Regions from separate parts of the Microbispora cellulosiformans genome, predicted to be linked through region 2. Evidence: riboswitches for the same ligand, from Rfam matches in the RefSeq annotation. Region 2 holds a riboswitch; each other region holds the start of a gene.
The links. A riboswitch is a leader RNA that binds a small molecule or an ion and turns the genes downstream of it on or off. The one in region 2 is predicted to bind cyclic di-AMP.
Positions count from the first base shown of each region.

Region 1: another riboswitch for cyclic di-AMP. It lies ahead of F5972_RS16650 (glycoside hydrolase family 25 protein); the one in region 2 lies ahead of F5972_RS09155 (C40 family peptidase).
Region 3: another riboswitch for cyclic di-AMP. It lies ahead of F5972_RS14910 (CHAP domain-containing protein); the one in region 2 lies ahead of F5972_RS09155 (C40 family peptidase).
Region 4: another riboswitch for cyclic di-AMP. It lies ahead of F5972_RS19910 (coiled-coil domain-containing protein); the one in region 2 lies ahead of F5972_RS09155 (C40 family peptidase).

Region 1 covers NZ_VYTZ01000005.1:517,322-521,764, forward strand. Annotated here, with positions in the region: gene secD (protein translocase subunit SecD) at 1-917, shown strand, start outside; gene F5972_RS16650 (glycoside hydrolase family 25 protein) at 995-1,732, opposite strand; cyclic di-AMP (ydaO/yuaA leader) riboswitch at 1,747-1,890, opposite strand; gene F5972_RS16655 (flavin reductase family protein) at 2,179-2,766, shown strand; gene F5972_RS16660 (alpha/beta hydrolase) at 2,888-4,443, shown strand, end outside.
Region 2 covers NZ_VYTZ01000003.1:241,295-245,737, reverse strand. Annotated here, with positions in the region: gene F5972_RS09165 (glycosyltransferase family 4 protein) at 1-391, opposite strand, end outside; gene F5972_RS09160 (hypothetical protein) at 515-1,393, opposite strand; gene F5972_RS09155 (C40 family peptidase) at 1,732-2,283, opposite strand; cyclic di-AMP (ydaO/yuaA leader) riboswitch at 2,354-2,514, opposite strand; gene F5972_RS09150 (C40 family peptidase) at 2,821-3,762, opposite strand; gene F5972_RS09145 (NYN domain-containing protein) at 3,926-4,443, opposite strand, start outside.
Region 3 covers NZ_VYTZ01000005.1:149,514-153,956, forward strand. Annotated here, with positions in the region: gene F5972_RS14895 (hypothetical protein) at 1-255, opposite strand, end outside; gene F5972_RS14900 (response regulator transcription factor) at 418-1,071, shown strand; gene F5972_RS14905 (sensor histidine kinase) at 1,068-2,270, shown strand; cyclic di-AMP (ydaO/yuaA leader) riboswitch at 2,524-2,658, shown strand; gene F5972_RS14910 (CHAP domain-containing protein) at 2,672-3,352, shown strand; gene F5972_RS14915 (nuclear transport factor 2 family protein) at 3,407-3,811, opposite strand; gene F5972_RS14920 (helix-turn-helix domain-containing protein) at 3,899-4,443, shown strand, end outside.
Region 4 covers NZ_VYTZ01000007.1:20,099-24,541, forward strand. Annotated here, with positions in the region: gene F5972_RS19895 (TIGR03086 family metal-binding protein) at 1-351, shown strand, start outside; gene F5972_RS19900 (DeoR/GlpR family DNA-binding transcription regulator) at 599-1,405, shown strand; gene galT (galactose-1-phosphate uridylyltransferase) at 1,473-2,531, shown strand; cyclic di-AMP (ydaO/yuaA leader) riboswitch at 2,604-2,742, shown strand; gene F5972_RS19910 (coiled-coil domain-containing protein) at 2,777-3,688, shown strand; gene F5972_RS19915 (MerR family transcriptional regulator) at 3,731-4,443, opposite strand, start outside.

The DNA of each region.
Region 1 (4,443 bases), on a different contig from region 2:
GTGATCCCGACCTGATGCGGGCGGGGCGGCGCTGGCTCGCCGTCGCGGCCGGGCTACTCGTGCTGGTGGGCGCGGGGCTGGTCACCCGCGGACTGAACTACGGCGTCGAGTTCACCGGCGGGCGGATCGTGGAGTTCGCCACGAGCAGGCCGGTCGACGTCACCGCGGCCCGGCAGGCGGTGTCGGACGCCGGGTTCCCCACCGCCGTGGTGCAGCGGTCGGACGACGCGATCTCCGTACGGACCGGGCAGATCACCGCCGACGACGTCGTCCGCGTCGAGGAGGCCCTGGACCGGAGCGTCGGGGACGTCACCAAGCAGCGCGACGAGCTCGTCGGGCCGAGCCTGGGCGCGGAGCTGCGCCGCAACGCGCTCATCGCGCTCGGCGTCGCGCTCGCGGCCCAGCTCGCCTACCTGGCGTTCCGCTTCCGATGGACGTTCGGCGCCGCCGCCGTGGCGGCGCTGTTCGTGGACGCGGCCGTCGTCGTCGGCGCGTTCGCCTGGATGGGCAAGCCGATCGACGGCGTCTTCCTGGCCGCGATGCTGACGATCATCGGATACTCGGTCAACGACAAGGTCGTGCTCTTCGACCGGGTCCGAGAGCTGTGGCCGGTGTCGCGGGGGACGCCCTTCGGGCGGGTGGTGAACACGGCGATCCTGCAGACCGTGCCGCGTACGGTCAACACGGGGCTCGGCGCGTTGTTCATCCTGGCGGCGCTGGCGGTGTTCGGCGGCGACTCGCTGCGCGACTTCGCGATCGCCCTGTTGATCGGCATCGTCGTGGGCACGCTGTCGTCGTCGTTCGTGGCGGGGCCGGCGGCGATCGAGCTGGAGCGGCGCGCCGGTCAGCCGCCGCCCGCGCCCGCCGCACCCCGTCGCCGCCCCGTGGCGCGCGACGGATCCGGCGCGGTGGTCTGAATCTGAAGTGGTCCGAATCTGAAGTGGTCTGAGCGGGGCTTTCCCGGGGCGGGCGGCGCTCGCCCCGGGAACGGGCCTCAGGGACGGCCGAGTGCGCGCAGCTCGACCGGGCTCAGCGAGGAGACGTTCTGGTCGATCGGTGAGTCGGTGTACTGGTGGATCGCCCAGCTCGTCCAGTCGGCCGGCGGGCTGATGTCGCCCGGGTCCCGGCTGTAGTGGGCCACCCACAGCGGATAGTCACCCAGGCCCTGGCCGTACTTGTCGGCGAAGTTCCAGCCGCTGTAGAACATCGGCCTGACACCGGTCTTGGCGGTCACGTACTCCAGCCACTTCCTGGCCCAGGCGTTGACGCGTTCCACCGACTGGCCGTCGGCGGTCTCCAGGTCGAGCACGAGGATGTCGCCCCGCTTGCCCGGCTGCGCGTTCACCACGCGGAGGAAGTGGTCGGCCTCGGCGATCGGGTCGTTGGAGGGATGGCCGTAGTGGTAGACGCCGCGGACGATCCCCTTCTTGTCCAGCTCGCGCCAGTGCCGGGGGAAGGACGAGTCGACCCAGTCCAGGCCCTCGGTGGCCTTGATGAAGCCGAACTGCGCCCGGCTGTTGATCCAGTCGTGGTCGGCCTCGTAGCCGGAGACGTCCTGGCCGTACGTGTGCGGGTTCGCGTAGGCGGGAGCGGGCGCCGCCGCGGTGGCGGCGAGCGTGGCGGCGGTGAGGGTGGCCGTGCCGGCCGAGACCGCGAGTGCCGCCGCGGCGAGGGCGGCGCGCAGGCGGCGGCCGGAAGGCCGCATGGCGGGAGAGAACCTGAGGGTGGGCATGACGCGGGTGGAGCTCCTTGCTTCCATGCCGCCTACCGGGTTAGCTGACGGGTTCGGGCAGGAAGTGCCCTACGAGCGCATCTGGGGGCCTGCGCAGCGATTCACCCCGAAAAGTGGGTCCCCGGCTCCGCGGAACGCGGACTCGGCGGCCGCGCGCCCTGGTGAGCGCACGGTCCGGGCAACGACACGGCAACGGAGGCGACGCGGAGGTCACCGGCATCCATGCCGTGGCACCTAAAGGTACATACGGCGCAACAATGGTGTAAACCTGACAAAACATGTTTTTACCTGGGCAGACTCGTCGTACAGACCGCCCGCTGGACGGGATCCCGTGCGAAGCGGCGCCGAGGGGGTTTGTAAGTTCGTGACCTGAGCGCTGAGTCACCGGACCAGAGCCGCACCAGCACCGCACCAGAGGCACCGGACCGCACGCGAAAGGTGAACCCATGACCGCAGCTTCCGCCGGCCCCGGCCTCGGCGACCCCGGCTCCGGCGACGTGCCGCCGCCGTCGCCCGCGGAGTTCCGGCGCGCGCTCGGCATGTTCGCGACCGGCGTGACCGTGGTCACGGGCCTGGACGACGGAGAGCCGGTGGGGTTCGCCTGCCAGTCGTTCGCGTCGGTGTCTCTCGAACCACCGCTCGTCCTCTTCTGCGCCGACCACAAGGGCCGCGCCTGGCCGCGGATCAGGACGTCCGGCCGCTTCTGCGTCAACGTCCTCGGCGAGGAGCAGGTAGACGTGTGCGCGAGGTTCGGATCGAGCAACGGCGACAAGTTCGCCGGGCTCGCCTGGGACCTGTCCCGCTGGGGCACGCCCGCCCTGCGGGACGTGCTGCTGCGCGTCCACGGCGAGGTGCGGGAGGTGCACGTGGCCGGAGACCACGACGTGGTGATCGGCCTGGTCCGCGAACTCGAACCCGTCCATCCGGAGCAGCGGCCGATGCTGTTCTTCCGCGGCAGGTTCGGCGTCTACCACGACGACCCCGCCACGGCGCTCGGCCCCAACCTCTGGGGCTGGGGCGACCACTGGGGGTGACGCGGCGGCGCGGGAGCGACGCGGGGGGCAAGGCGGTGACCTGCGGGTGACTTGATAGCCTGCCTGCTCCGCGAGATCGGCGGACAGGCGGCGAATCGGGGGCCTGATGCGGGAAGGGCGGGTGCGGCTCGGCGCAGCGCTGGACACGGCCGGGATCCTGTTCGCCGCGATCTTCTTCTGCCTGTCCCTCACGCCGTCGCTGCTGCCCCGCTCGTGGCCGCTGCAGGGGATCATCGCGGGGGTGCTGACCGCGACCGGATACCTGGCCGGCGTGACCGCCGGCGCCCTGACCCGCCGGAGCGCCGCCCCGGTCGCCCGCCGGTGTCCCGAGGCCCGGCGCGAGAGGTGGCGCGAGGGATGGCGCCGTACGGGACGGCGGCGGGTGCGCCGCCTGGTCGCGACGTTCGGCTGCGGGCTGGGCGCCGCGTCGCTGGTCCTCGGCGTACGCGCCCAGCGGGCCATCTACCCGCTGATGGGGCTGCGCCCGCCGGAACGGCTCGGCTACCTCGGCGTGCCGTTCGTCGCGGCGGCGGTGTTCCTGCTCCTGCTGGCCGCCGCCCGGGCGCTGCGCGTCGCGGCCCGGGCGCTCGGAGGCGTGCTCGGCCGATGGATCCCCGCCACGGCGGCGCGGCTGGCCGCGGGGCTCGGCGTGGGCGTGCTGGCCGTCCTGCTCACCGACGGGATCCTCAGCGAGGCGCTGCTCAGAGGGGCCGACAACAGCTTCGCGGCGATCAACAGCGAGACCGCCCCCGGCACCTCGCCGCCCCGGTCCGCCACCGTCTCTGGCGGCCCCTCCTCCCTCGTCTCCTTCGCGTCGCTCGGCCTGGAGGGCCGGGCGTTCGTCGCCGGCGCCCCCGCCGTCGGGGAGCTGAGCGGTTTCACCGGGCGGCCCGCGCTCCCGCCGGTCCGGGTCTACGCGGGGCTCGACTCGGCCGCGACCGCCCGCGAGCGGGCCGCCCTCGCCGTACGGGAACTGGACCGGACCGGCGCGTTCCGCCGCGCGGTGCTGTGCGTGATCACGACGACGGGCACGGGCTGGGTGGACCCCCAGGCGGCCGCCGCCCTGGAGTTCATGTACGGAGGAGACACCGCGCTGGTCTCGATTCAGTACTCCTACCTGCCGAGCTGGCTGTCGTTCCTGGTGGACCGCGAGCGCGTCACGGCGGCGGGGCGTGAGCTGTTCGGCCAGGTGTACGCCCGGTGGACGCGGCTGCCCGCCGGTCACCGGCCCCGGCTGCTGGTGTTCGGGGAGAGCCTGGGGGCGTTCGGCGCGGAGTCGGCCTTCCGCGACGACCGCGACCTGCGCGTGCGCACCGGCGGCGCGCTGTTCGTCGGGCCGCCCGACAGCAGCCCGCTGTGGCGGCGGTTCGTGGACGACCGCGACCCGGGCAGCCGGGAGGTGCTGCCCGTCTACCGGGACGGCGAGACCGTGCGCTTCGCCAACGGGCCCGCCGACCTGGCCGCGCCCGCCTCCGCCTGGGCCGGGTCGCGGGTGGTCTACCTCCAGCACCCCTCGGATCCGATCGTGTGGTGGACCCCGCGGCTGGTCCTCGGCCGCCCGGACTGGCTGGAGGAACGGCGCGGCGACGACGTGCTGCCCTGGATCCGCTGGTATCCGTTCGTCACGTTCTGGCAGGTCACCGCGGATCTGGTGTTCTCCCTCGACGCGCCGCCCGG
Region 2 (4,443 bases):
TCCGGCGCAGCACGCCGCGGGCGCCGGGCAGCCGCGCCCAGGACGCCTCGTGCCCGTGCGTCAGCATGACGATCCGCGCCGCGCCGGCGGCGCGCAGGGCGGGGGCGAGCAGGCCCAGCGGCGCGGCGGCGCCGAAGACGACGGTGGCGCCGTCCTCGACCAGCGCCGCCGCCCTGCCCGCCACCGCGCGCGTCGGCAGCATGAGCGTGGAGGGATGGCGGACCACCTCGTACGGCTGGCGGGCGTCGAACTCCTCACACCCCTTCCACCGCGGCGCGTACACGACGACCGAGCCGGGCGGCCTGCGGGCGGCGAGGCCGTGCACGAACGCCTGGATGCCTCCCGGTCTGGGCGGGAAGTCGTTCGTGACGATCAACGTCCTGTTCGCCATCCTCACCCCCGGTATCGGCGCGGCGGACGGCCCACGGCCACGCGGCCCGCCCGGGAACGCATTCTCGCAGGCCCGTCCCGCCTCCCGCCTGCCCCAGGATCAGGACCGGGATCAGGGCCGCGATCAGGACCGGGCCAGCTCGGCCCGTACGGAGGACCGCCAGAGGCGGGTCAGCTCGGCGGTGGTCAGCCCGAGGACGTTCCGCAGCGCGGTGTCGGCGTCCTCGCTCAGCGCGGCGCGGTAGAGGGCGACCAGCCGCCGCTCGCCGAACCGGGCGGCGATGTAGCGGCAGGCCAGCCAGGCCTCCTCGTACGCCTGGGCGGGCCTGGCGGCGAAGTCCGCGGGCTCCGGCAGCCGGGCCAGCGGCGCGCCGGCCACTGTGTCAGCCGCTGTGTCAGCCGCTGTGCCGGCCTCCCTGTCGGCTTCCGCTCCGGCTCCACCGCCGGCTCGCAGGTCCGCGGCGAGTTCGGCGGCGACCGTGTGAACGGGCAGGCCGCTGTCGAGGTAGCCCACGTAGTCGGCGAAGCCCTCCAGGAGCCACATCGGCACCGCGCGCGGCCCGGAGGCCGCGACGTGCGTCAGCTCGTGGGTCACGACGACCTGGCGGCCGACCGCGGACAGGCGGGCGAACGCGGCGGGCTGCACGATCACCCGGTCGCCGGTCGCGACGGCCGCGAGGCCGCCGACCACCGCCGGAGCGGCCAGGAGGGCCGCCTGCTCCTCGGTGCGGGGCACGAGGACCACCGCGCCGCCGTGGGCTCCCCAGACCCGCGTGACCGTACGGTCGGCGCGGCCGGCCAGCCGGGCGATCTCGGCGACCAGCCGCCGCGGCGCGCCGACGACGACGGTGTGCTCACCGCGGGCGACGGAGGCGCCCGTCCACATGCCGGGCTGCTCGCGCACGGCTGCGCGGGCCCGGGACAGCAGGGGCGAGAGGGGGTCGGGCGGCGCCGCGGCGGCCGAACCGGCCAGCAGCGCGGCCAGCACCAGGGCCACGGACACGGACCGGCGGGGGCCGAAGCCGCGAGCGTGTGCGCTTCGGCGTGGACGCCGGAGATCCGGCCTGTGCCGCGCGCACGGCGCTTCCGCGGCTTCCTGCTTCGCCGGCCTGTGCCACATAGGGGTCTTACCGGGTCTCCACCGGCGTTCGAGCCGTCCAGCGACGTCCCGCCCGCGGGACCTGACGCGAGCACGCTACCAGGCGCCGGCGAGCCGTCGGCCGATCCGTCGGCCGATCCGTCGGCGGAGAAACGCCACGGCTCCGCCCACCCGTGCGGGAGGACGGAGCCGTGGAAGTGATGCCGGCGACAACGGGCTCGGCACCGGGCGAGGGGGACGGATCAGCCGCCGGGGCGTACGGCGCCCACGAAGGTCGCCCTGCGGTAGGAGTCGAGCTTGTCGATCCTGACCCGCGTGCCGCTGTGCGGGGCGTGGATCATCCTGCCGTGCCCGACGTACATGCCGACGTGGCCGCCGCCGCTGGTGAAGATGAGGTCGCCGGGCTTGAAGTGGCCCCAGGACACCTTCTTCCGTACGGCGCTGCGGATGGACCACGTCGTGCGCGGCAGCCGTACGCCGGCCTTGCGCCAGGCGTAGGTGACCAGGCCCGAGCAGTCGAACGCGCCCGGTCCGCTGGCGCCGTAGCGGTAGGGATCGCCGATGTGCTTCCTCGCGGTCGTGACCGCTCGCTGCGCCTTGGCCAGCTGGAGCGTGGCCTTGCTGAGCTTCTTCCGCTTGACGGCGGCCTTCTTGGTCGCCTTCCTCGCGGCTTTCTTGGCCGCCCCGGTGGCGGCGGACCTCGTGTTCGTCTCCGTGGTCACCTTCGTGACCGTGACCGTCACCGAGTCGGCCGCCGCCGGCTGCGCGCCGGCGATCCCTACGGATGCCGTCAAAGCGGCACCACCAAGGGCAATTCGGGCAAGACGGGACAGGCTAGCGGGGGTGGTAGACAGGATCTCTCCTTGGATCTTCCGCGTACGCCTACCGGGTTAGCTGACGGGTTCGGGCGGGGAAGTCGCCCTACGGCGCGTGGACGCGCCGATTCACCCCGGACCTTCGCGAAGAAGGTCGATGGTTCCCCGGCTCCGTGCCTCCTGACTGCACGGACTCGGCAGGTCCCCGGCGCCCGGAAATCCCCTGAGGGGAGTGAATAGACGGACGGCGCCGGCGACGGTGGATGACGCGGGCCCGGCCGGCCGGACCGGGCTCGCCGCGGCGAGGCGTGCTCGCCGCGGCCCAGAAGCTACCGAGATCCGGCGGCTCTCGGCAAAGCCGCCCCGGCGCATAAAGATCGGATAACGAAGGCGGCGCGGGAGAAACCGCAGCGTACCCACGCCGCATAAGGCTAAGTGTGACTCTGCTCACAGCAGGCACCACAGCGCCCAAATTGGGCACTTAGCTCCCAACCGGAACAAAGATCACGCCGACTGTCAAGGACGGACGGCACCGATCGCGTGATACTCCGCGAGTGTGACAATCTTCACAACATCGCCGGTCTGCGGCGCGTGGACGACCTTGCCGTCTCCCGCGTACAGGCCCACGTGGCCGTAGCCCGCATGGAAGAGCAGATCGCCCGGCTGGAGCGCGTCGAGGGACACGCGGCGGCTCGCGCCCCAGGCCCACTGCTCGTAGCTCGTCCGCGGCAGGCCGACCCCGCCCGCCGCCCAGGAGGCCTGGACGAGGCCGGAGCAGTCCCAGGAGTCCGGCCCGCTGCCCCCGTAGCGGTACGGCTTGCCGACCTGTTTGTAGGCGAACTGGAGAGCCGACAGGGCGTTGCCCGAAGCGGAGCCCTTGTAGGCGACGCCCGCGCTGTTGGGATTGCCGGGGTTGTAGGTGCCGAGCGAGCGCAGCAGCTTCATCTGCTCGTTGACGAGCTTGTCGACCTTCTTCTTCTCGTCGGCGAGCTCGCTCCTGACCTTGGCGGCCTCGGCGTAGACCGCCTTCGTCTCGTCGCGCCGGTCCTTCAGGCCCTGGATCGCGCCCTCGTACTGCTGGAGCCGTCCGATGCGCTCGGCGGAGATGTGGTTGTACGTGGCGAGACCGCTGAGCATGGTGTCGGGGTCGGGGTTGTAGAAGACGCCCCAGGTGCCGATGCCGCCCACCTGGTAGCTGCTGACCGCCATCGTCACCAGCCCCGAGCGCAGCGCCTCGACCCGCGCGTTCTGCTTCTTGTAGTCGTCGTTGAGCGCCAGATACTTCTTCTTGGCCGACTTCCACTTCTCACCGGCCGCGTTGTAGCGGTCCACGAGCTTGTCCGCCTGCGCGTTCAGCCGGTTCAGCTTCGCCTTGGCCTGGGCAAGGGTGGGTTTCGGATCGGCCTGCGCGCCCGTCAGCGGCGTCAGCAGGACCACGGCGGCCAACCCAGCGGCCACCGGCACACGCCCTCGCACTCGGGCCCCCTTCGGGATCAACGAACCTGCGGCGCGACTCTATCTAGGCGATCTTGACGCTTCAACCTATTCGCAGCTATTCGCGGCAGTCATCACTCACCGAAGCGGCCTCCGCACGGAGCGTGCCGTACTGGATCGGCCGGAATCAGCCGCGGCCGAGACGGCGCAGCAGCAGGAGCGAGGGCACCGGCCGGGCGCCCATGCGGCGGACGGAGTCGGCCACCTCACGGTCGGAGGAGACGACCGCGATGCCGCGCCCCGGCGGCTCTGCGCGCACGAGCGTGCGGATGAGGTCGTCGGCGATCTCGCCGGGCGCGCTGAACATCACCCGCACCCCGCGCGGCGCGGAGACCTGCACGGGCCCGTTCAGCTCGGCGCCGTCGAAGACGCACGTCACCTCCACGCGCGCCTGCACGGCGAGGCCGCCCAGCCCGGTGAGCAGGCGGGCGCGCTGGTCGGCGAGGGTCAGCGTCGGATAGCCGGTCTTGGTCACGTTGTAGCCGTCGACGATCAGGTGCAGGTTGGGCAGGGCGAGGAGCTGGTCGAGGAGCTGGGGGTCGTCGTTCGCCAGCGCCCGCGCGGGCACCGCCGTCACGCCGGGCTCGCCCGGCACGACCGCGTTCACGTAGTCGGCCGGCCTGCTGATGGTGGTCGGCAGGCCGA
Region 3 (4,443 bases), on a different contig from region 2:
CCGCATGCACTGGGCGAACTTGATCTGGGCCTCGCGCAGGTCGGTGCTCGCCGAGGCCGACGGCGTGGCCCCGGCCGTGGTCCTGGCCGTGGACGCGGCGGCGATTCCGTCGCCGTCGGAGGCGCCGCCCTCGGCGTCACCACAGGCTGCCGCCGTCGCGAGGGTCGTCGCGAGAGCCGTGGCGAGGGCCAGGCGCAGCCCCGTCCGTACGGGTCGCGGGCGCAGGGGTCGTGAGCGTGTCGGTCGCAGGCGCATGGTCGTTCCTCCTCCCCCGGGGCCTTCGCCCGGGACGGGGCCCAACTCCAGCGCAGCCGGTGCTAATCACGGATAAGGAGGAGCCGCGGGTGATCCGGGAGGCTTCGCTTATCCGGGCCTAACACCGCGTGCGCCACTGTCGGTGCCGAGCGGGAGGCGAGGATGCGGGTGCTGGTGGTCGAGGACGAGGAACAACTGGCCGACGCCGTCGCCCGCGGGCTGCGGCTGCACGCGATCGCGGTCGACGTGGCCTACGACGGCCGGGAGGCGCTGGAGCTGGCCTCCTACGTCGGCTACGACGTGGTGGTGCTCGACCGCGACCTGCCCGACGTCCACGGGGACGAGGTGTGCCGGGAGCTGGTCACGGCGAGCGGCGCGAGCCGGATCCTCATGCTGACCGCGGCGGGGCGGGTGCGGGACCGGGTCGGCGGCCTGGCCCTGGGCGCCGACGACTACCTGGTCAAGCCGTTCGTGTTCGCCGAGCTGGTGGCGCGGGTGCGGGCGCTGGCCCGGCGCACCCCCCGGGCCGCGCCGCCGGTGCTGGAGCGCGCCGGGATCCGGCTCGACCCGGCCCGCCGTACGGTGGCCCGGGACGGGCGGCAGGTGGCGCTGGGCCGCCGCGAGTTCGACGTGCTGCACGAGCTGATGCGCGCCGGCGGCGGCCTGGTCAGCTCGGCGCGGCTGCGCGCGAGCGTGTGGGACGAGCACGCCGGCGCCGGCACGGGCGTGCTGCGCGTCACCATCACCTCGCTGCGCAGGAAACTGGGCGACCCCCCGGTGATCGAGAACGTCCCGGGCCGGGGGTACCGCCTGTGACCCGCCGCCTGCTGGTGTGGCGCAGGCTGGGGCTGCGGACGCGGCTCACCCTGCTGTACGGCGGGCTGTTCTTCGTCGCGGGCTCGGTGCTGCTGTGGTTCACCCACCTGCTGACCGCGCGGGCGCTCAACCAGCGGTTCGTCGTGGCGGTGGACAAGGTGAGCCACGGCGGGCGCCCTGCCCCCGCGGTGTCCGGCGCCGCCCTGCCCGCCGACAGCCTGCCGGGCGGCGCGCTCGGCGCCGACGTGATCGCGCGGCGCGTGCGCACCGACGTCGAGCAGGGCGCCGCCGACGTGCTGAACGACGTGCTCCGGTCGTCGCTGATCGTGATGATCCTCGTCGGGGTGGTCGCGGTGGTGCTGGGCTACCTGGTGGCCGACCGCGCGCTGCGCCCGCTCGACCGGGTGACCGAGACCGCGCAGCGGCTGTCGGAGAGCACCCTGCACGAGCGGATCGCCCTGCGCGGCCCGCAGGACGAGATCAAGCGGCTCGCCGACACCTTCGACGCGATGCTCGACCGGCTGCACCGGGTCTTCGACGCCCAGCGCCGTTTCATCGCCAACGCCTCCCACGAACTGCGCACCCCGCTGGCGGTGAACCGCACGGTGCTGGAGGTGTCGCTGGAGGAGCCCGCCGCGTCGGAGGACCTCAAGGCGCTGGCCCGGGCGCTGCTGGGCGCCACCGCCCGGTACGAGCGGCTGATCGACGGGCTGCTCATGCTGGCGCAGTCGGAGCAGGAGATCACCACCCGCAGGCCGGTGGACCTGCGGCAGGTCGTCCGTACGGCGATGGAGCAGATCGGCCCGCAGCCGCGCCGAGGGAAGGTCACGGTGCACGAGGACCTGCGCCCGGCCGTCGCGCACGGCGATCCGCTCTTCCTGGAACGCTGCCTGGTCAACCTGCTGGAGAACGCCGTCAAGTACAACGTTCGGGACGGGGAGGTCTGGGTCCGGCTGCGCGAGGACGACGCCGGGGCGTGCCTGACGGTGGAGAACACCGGGCCGCCGGTGCCGCCGTACGAGGTCGGCGACCTGTTCGAGCCGTTCCGGCGGCACGGCGGCGACCGGATCCGGTCGGCCCGCGGCGCCGGGCTCGGCCTGTCCATCGTCCGCGCCATCGCGGTCGCGCACGGCGGTACGGCCGACGCCCGTGCCCGGCCGGAGGGCGGCCTGACGGTGACCGTACGTCTGCCCAGGTGAGCGAGGTGCGTTCGCTCTGGGCGAACAAAGGTGTGAGCAGAGGAGAAGAAGGGGAACGCGGCATCCCCGGCGGGGCGGGCGAACCCGCCCTTTGCGCTCGCCCGTCCGGCATCGCGCCAGGTAAAACCCGAGTTGTCATCACTTGACCGGTTTGGGCTTGTCTATTACTTTTTGAGCAACTCAGGGCCCACTTGCTCATCTCAGTGGTCAAGAAAGCCCACCTCACACCGACGCGGCCGGCCGATCTCGGCCTGCCGCCCGGCCGCCTAATCCGCGTAAGCGGAGCCGGGGACCCAACCTCTTCCTGGGGTGAATCGGCATACCTGCCGTAGGGCGACTTCCAGCCCGAACCCGTCAGCTAACCCGGTCGGCGGCATGGAAGCAAAGGGAGTCCGCCCATCATGCACGCCCTCTCGACCTGTCTGCGCACGGCCCTCGCCGGCGGAGTCCTCGCCTCGGCCGTGGCGATCGCCTCTCCCGCCGCGCAGGCGGCGGACAACCCGGCCTCCGGCAAGGGCCCGGCCGCAGCGGCCGCGGCCGCGCCGTCCCTGACCGAGATCGCCGCCCGGCTGCCCAAGGTCGGCCCCCAGGACGTCATCAAGCTGGCCGCGAGCCAGGTCGGCATCAGCGAGAACTCCGCCGGCGGCGGGACCAAGTTCCAGGAGTGGTACATGACCAGCCCGCGCGCCCGCGAGACCCTCGCGCGCGACGGCGGGGCGCTGGAGGAATACGAGAACGCCCCCTGGTGCGACATGTTCGTCTCCTGGGTGGGCCAGCAGCTCGGCATCCAGCCGGTGATGGGTTCCGACGCCTACACCGTGGAGCACGCCCGCTGGTTCGCCGACCACGGCCGCTGGGGCCGTACGCCCAAGCCCGGGGCCGTGGTGTTCTTCAGCTGGAGCGGCAGCAACAAGATCGGCGACATCCAGCACGTCGGCTTCGTCGTCAGGGACAACGGCGACGGCACCATCCGCACCGTCGAGGGCAACACCGGCAACGGCGCCGTCGAGGCCCGCACCCGCCCCGCCTGGCAGGTCGCCGGGTACGGCTACCCGGTCTACCCCGCCGAGCTCGCCTCCTGACGACCCCCGGGCCGGGGATCGCGAACCATGGTTCCCGACCCCCGGCCCGGGTGCTCATCGATCAGCCGATTCCCACCACGTCAGATTGGCGGCCGCCCGGGCCGCCGGCTCGATGATCTCCCACGCCTCGGCGATGAGCCCGTCGTCGAGCCGCCAGATGTCGACGACCGCGATCCCCGGCCCGGCGCCGGGGAGCCGGCGCCGCGAGTGCATCACGACGTGATCACCATCGGCCAGCACATGCAGGATCTCGACCCGCATGCCCGCGAGCGGGACGAGCGCGGCGCGTACGGCGGCGAGCCATTCCGTCTTGGTCTTCGAGGTCGAATCCGGCCGGTGATGGGTGAAGTCGTCGCTCAGCAACGGCGCGAGCGCGTCGACGTCGCCCGTCGCGACCAGTGCCGTCAGCGCCCGCTGGACGATGCTCTTGTTGTCGGTGGTCGTGTTCCGCGTAGTCACGGGACGCAGTGTCTCCGCCGCCCGCGACGGTGTCGATGAACTCCCATTTCATGGCGCGGAGCGCCACGATGAGTAGCATCGGCGGTCATGCGCACGGTCGGGGAACTGTTACGGGAATGGCGGCATCGCCGGCGGCTCAGCCAGCTCGATCTCGCGATCGCCGCCGACGTCTCGGCCCGTCACGTCAGCCTGGTGGAGACCGGCAGGTCCAACCCGAGCGCCGACATGGTCCTCCGGCTCGCCGACCAGCTCGACGTGCCGTTGCGTGAGCGCAACGTGCTGTTGCTCGCCGCCGGCTTCGCGCCCCGCTACGCCGAGCGGCCGCTCGACGGGGACGCGCTGCCGGCGGCCTGGGACGCGATCGCACGGGTGCTGCGCGCGCACGAGCCGTACCCGGCGCTGGTCATCGACCGCCGATGGAACATCCTGATGACCAATCGCGCCATCGACCCGTTCCTCGCCGACGTCGCCCCCGACCTGCTACGGCCGCCGGTCAACATGGTGCGGCTGGGACTGGACCCGCGCGGGCTCGCTCACCGGATCGTCAACCTGGCCGAGGTGCGCTCGCTCCTGCGTACCCGTATCGGACGTCAGCTCGCCACCGCTCCCGATCCCGAGCTCACCGCCCTGTA
Region 4 (4,443 bases), on a different contig from region 2:
CTCGGCGACGACCCGGTGAAGGCGTTCGAGGCGTCCGCGCAGGGCGCCGTCCAGGCGGTGTACGCCGAGGGCGCCCTCACGAGCGTGGCTCACCTGTCCTTCGGCGACGTGCCGGGCGAGGAGTACATCACCGAGTTGTTCGCGGACGCGCTGATCCACACGTGGGACCTCGCGCGCGCCGTCGGCGGGCCGGAACGGCTCGACCCCGACCTGGTCGCGTCCTGCGCCGAATGGTTCGCCAAGGCGTGGGACGGCTACCGCGAGGCGGGGGTGATCGGGGACGAGCGGGACGTCCCGGCCGGCGCCGACCAGCAGACCCGGCTGCTCGCCGCGTGGGGCAGAAACCCCTGAGGCGAACGCCCGGACGACCCCGGAACCGGGTTACCGGCCCGTGGGGCGCTTGCCGTGGTTGGCCTTCTTCTTCCTGCGGGCCTTCGACTTGCGTGCGCGTCTGCCCATCGCGGCCGCCTTCCCTGGAGTACGGCTTTCGCCCACTGTCCTCCCGCGGGCGGGCGGCGGCAAGTACCCGCACCCCAACTCAACACTCCTGAACGTAAGCCTGGCATGATTTGGTGGAATCTGTTGACGGGAGTGGTGGATGCTGGCCCAGCAACGGCAGCAGGCGATCCTGGAGAGGGTGCGCAGGTCCGGCGGGGTGCGGGTCGCGCAACTCGTGCGTGAGCTCGGGGTGTCGGACATGACGATCCGCCGCGACCTTGAGGTCCTGGCGGAGCGCGGCCTGATCGTCAAGGTGCACGGCGGGGCCACCGCCACCGGCACCGGCTCCACCGAGGAGCCGGGCTTCGCGGCCAAGTCGATGCGGCAGCAGGCCGAGAAGGAGGCCGTCGCCCGCCGCGCGGCCCCGCTCGTGCCGCCGGGAAGCTCCGTCGCGCTCTCGGCCGGGACGACGACCTGGACGCTGGCCCACCACCTGGTGGACGTGCCCGAGCTGACCGTGATCACCAACTCCGTCCAGGTGGCCGACGTCTTCCACCGGGCGGGACGCCCCGACCAGACCGTGGTGCTCGTGGGCGGCGTGCGGACGCCGTCCGACGCGCTGGTCGGCCCGGTCGCGGTCGCGGCCGTCCGCTCCCTGAACGTCGACACCCTCATGCTCGGCGTGCACGGGATGAGCGTCCGGGCCGGTTTCACCACCCCCAACCTGCTGGAGGCGGAGACCGACCGCGCCCTGATCGCGGCCGCCCAGCGGCTCGTCGTCCTGGCCGACCACACCAAGTGGGGGACGATCGGCATCAGCACGATCGCGGCGCTCGGCGAGGCCGACGTGGTCGTGAGCGACGCGGGCCTGCCCGAGGAGGCCCGCGCCGTGCTGTCGGAGCAGGCCGGCGAGCTTCTCCTCGCCGATCCGTCCGGTGAGGCGTCCCTGGAGACCGCCTCCCTGTGACAGACACTCCCCGACGGCACACCCGCAGTGATGCCGCGAAAGAGCACTGTGAAGCTGGAGATCCACCGTGAAGCGCACCATCGCCCATCTGGCCGACGGCCGGGAGCTGATCTACTTCGACCGCCGCGACGACGCCGACCACGCCGCCGCCGACCCGCGGGATCTGCCCGCGCGCCCTCTCGCGTCCGAGTTGCGGCACGACCCGCTCATGGACGAGTGGGTGGCCGTCGCCCGGCACCGCCAGACCCGCACCCACCTGCCGTCCGCCCAGGAGTGCCCGCTCTGCCCCGGGCATCCCGGCTCGGAGATCCCCTCGCCGTACGAGGTGGCGGTGTTCGAGAACCGCTTCCCGTCGTTCAGCTTCAACACCGGCGCGTACGAGCAGGTGGGCGGGCTGAGCGAGGTGCGGCCGGGGATCGGGCGCTGCGAGGTCGTCTGCTTCACCTCCGACCACGACGCCTCCTTCAGCTCGCTCGGCGACGAGCGGGCCGTGCTGGTCGTCGAGGCGTGGGCCGACCGCACGGCCGAACTGTCCGCGCTGCCCGGCGTGGAGCAAGTCTTCTGCTTCGAGAACCGCGGCGCCGAGATCGGCATCACGCTGCCGCACCCGCATGGGCAGATCTACGCCTATCCGTACGTCACGCCGCGTACCCGGCAGATGCTGGACACCGCCGCCCGGCACCGCGGCGGCAACCTGTTCGCGGACGTCCTCGCGGCCGAGCGGAGGGGGCCCCGCGTGGTCGCCGCCAACGAGCACTGGACGGCCTTCGTCCCGGCCGCCGCCCGGTATCCGTTCGAGGTGCACCTCTACCCGCACCGCCGGGTGCCGGACATCCCGGCGCTGTCGCAGGAGGAGCGGGCCGCCTTCGCGCCGCTGTACATCGACGTGCTGCGCCGCCTCGACGGGCTGTTCGGCGTCGTCATGCCGTACGTCGCGGCCTGGCACCAGGCGCCGGTCACCTACCGGCGGGATCTGGCCTACCTCCACCTCCAGCTCTTCACGATCCGGCGGACGGCGGACAAGCTGAAGTATCTCGCCGGATCGGAGTCGGCGATGGGCGCCTTCGTCAACGACGTGCTCCCGGAGGAGGCGGCCCGCATGCTGCGTGAGGTGGTAACGGACTGATCTCCGTACGGTTGCGACTTGGGGTGGCAGTCGCCTTTTCTTTACCACTAGTATCCCTGGCACCACCGGTCACAGCCGGTGCCGCCTAATCCCGGGCGCCTCGCCCGGGAGCCGGGGACCCGTTCACGCCTCTGGGGTAAAGGCACGTCGCTGCCCGGGCTCCTCCAGCCCGCACCCGTCAGCTAACCCGGTCGGCAGATGGAGAGGAGTGGGCTCTGCCCCGCGCGTTCCCCCTGGCCGCAGGCGTGCTCACCGCCGCGGCCCTCGTCCTCGGCACTGCCGCCGGGGGCACCGCCGCCCCCAAGCCGACGGAGAAGCAGCTCAAGAAGCAACTCGCCGGCCTGCAGAAGAAGGTCGACCGGCTCATCGCCGACTACAACGCCAAGCGGGTCGCGCTCGCCAAGGCACGCGACGACGAGGCGGCGGCGCGCGCCCGCGTGAGCAGGGCGGAGGCCGACTACACGGCGACCCTCGACGAGGTCCGGGAGTTCGTCAGGCTGCGGTACCAGACCGACAGCGTGCGCGTCCTGCCCAACCTGACCGTCTCCGCGGTGGCCTACCAGCTCAAGGAGGAACAGGCCGCGAGGCTCGCGCGCGTGGACGAGGTCCGCGCCGAACGGCAGAAGGCCGCCGAGGCGGCGAAGGCGCTCACCGCGTCGCTGAAGTCGCAGGCCGCGGAGGTCGCCGGCCAGCGCCGGGAGGCCGAGAAGCTCATCGACGACATCCAGGACAAGATCGACCGCCTGGTCCCGATCGCCCCGGGCCGGAGGGCGAGCGGCTCGTGGGCGCCCGAGCTGCCGGCCGGAGCCGACAACATCACGCCCCGGATGCGGCTGATGCGGTCCGAGGTGGAAAGCCACTTCGATCTGGGCTTCCCGGTCGGCTGTTACCGGGCCGAGAACAGCGGCGAGCACCCCCTCGGCCGCGCCTGCGACTTCATGATGAGCTCGGGCGGCTCCATGCCCTCGGCGCAGATGCAGGCGCTCGGCGACAGCCTGGCCGCCTGGGCCATCAAGAACGGCCCGAAGCTCGGCGTGATGTACGTGATCTGGCGGCAACGCATCTACAACCTCGGTCATCCCGGCTGGCGCCCGATGTCCGACCGCGGCGGCGTCACCGCCAACCACTACGACCACGTCCACATCTCGATGTACTAGCGAACCGCGCCGGCGCTTCGATGGCGGCCGCCGGGTGCGGGACTACCGCGCGCGGGACTGCTGCCCGGTGTGCGTGCGCAGGGCGTCCGCGAACCACGTGAACACCGGTGCGAGGCTTGGCGGGGCGGGCCATCCGTTGATGACGGCCAGCAGGTGCCAATAGCGTTCCGCGCGGGGATCGCCGCCGATCTCCAGGCGCGTCAGCAGCCAGCGGCGCAAGCCGGCGTCGTCGGCTCGGCCGAAGGTCTGCGCGTACCGGGCGGTGAGGGCGTCGACGACGGGTGCGGCCTCGGCCGAACCCGGGGCTATACCGGCATCGAGCACGCGGCCGACGCTCTCGCGGACGGTTTCGGTGAGATCGTGGTGGAGGCCGGTGCGGTCGCCCTGCGCCCGCTGGGCCGCCTGGTACTCCGCCATGCGGCGGACGGCGGCGCGGAAGTCGGGATCCTGGGTGAGCTCGGCGAGTTCCACCCAGGCGTCGACCTGTTCGGGTTCGGGGTCGTCCGGCAGTTCGGGCATGGTCGAGCGCATCATGGCGACGAACTCGGCGTTGGCGTCGAGCCCGCCGAAGGTGTCGTCGATGAAGCCGGTGATCAGGCGCCGGCGTTCGTCGTCGGAGAGCTTGGCGAGTTTGTGCATGAGGTCCATCTCCTCGGGGGTGGAGCCCCGCTTGGCTACCGCGCGCAGTACGGCGCGCCGCAGCCGGAGGGTGCGGATCTGCACCTCCAGTGCGTCGGCGTGCGCGGCCGCGACCT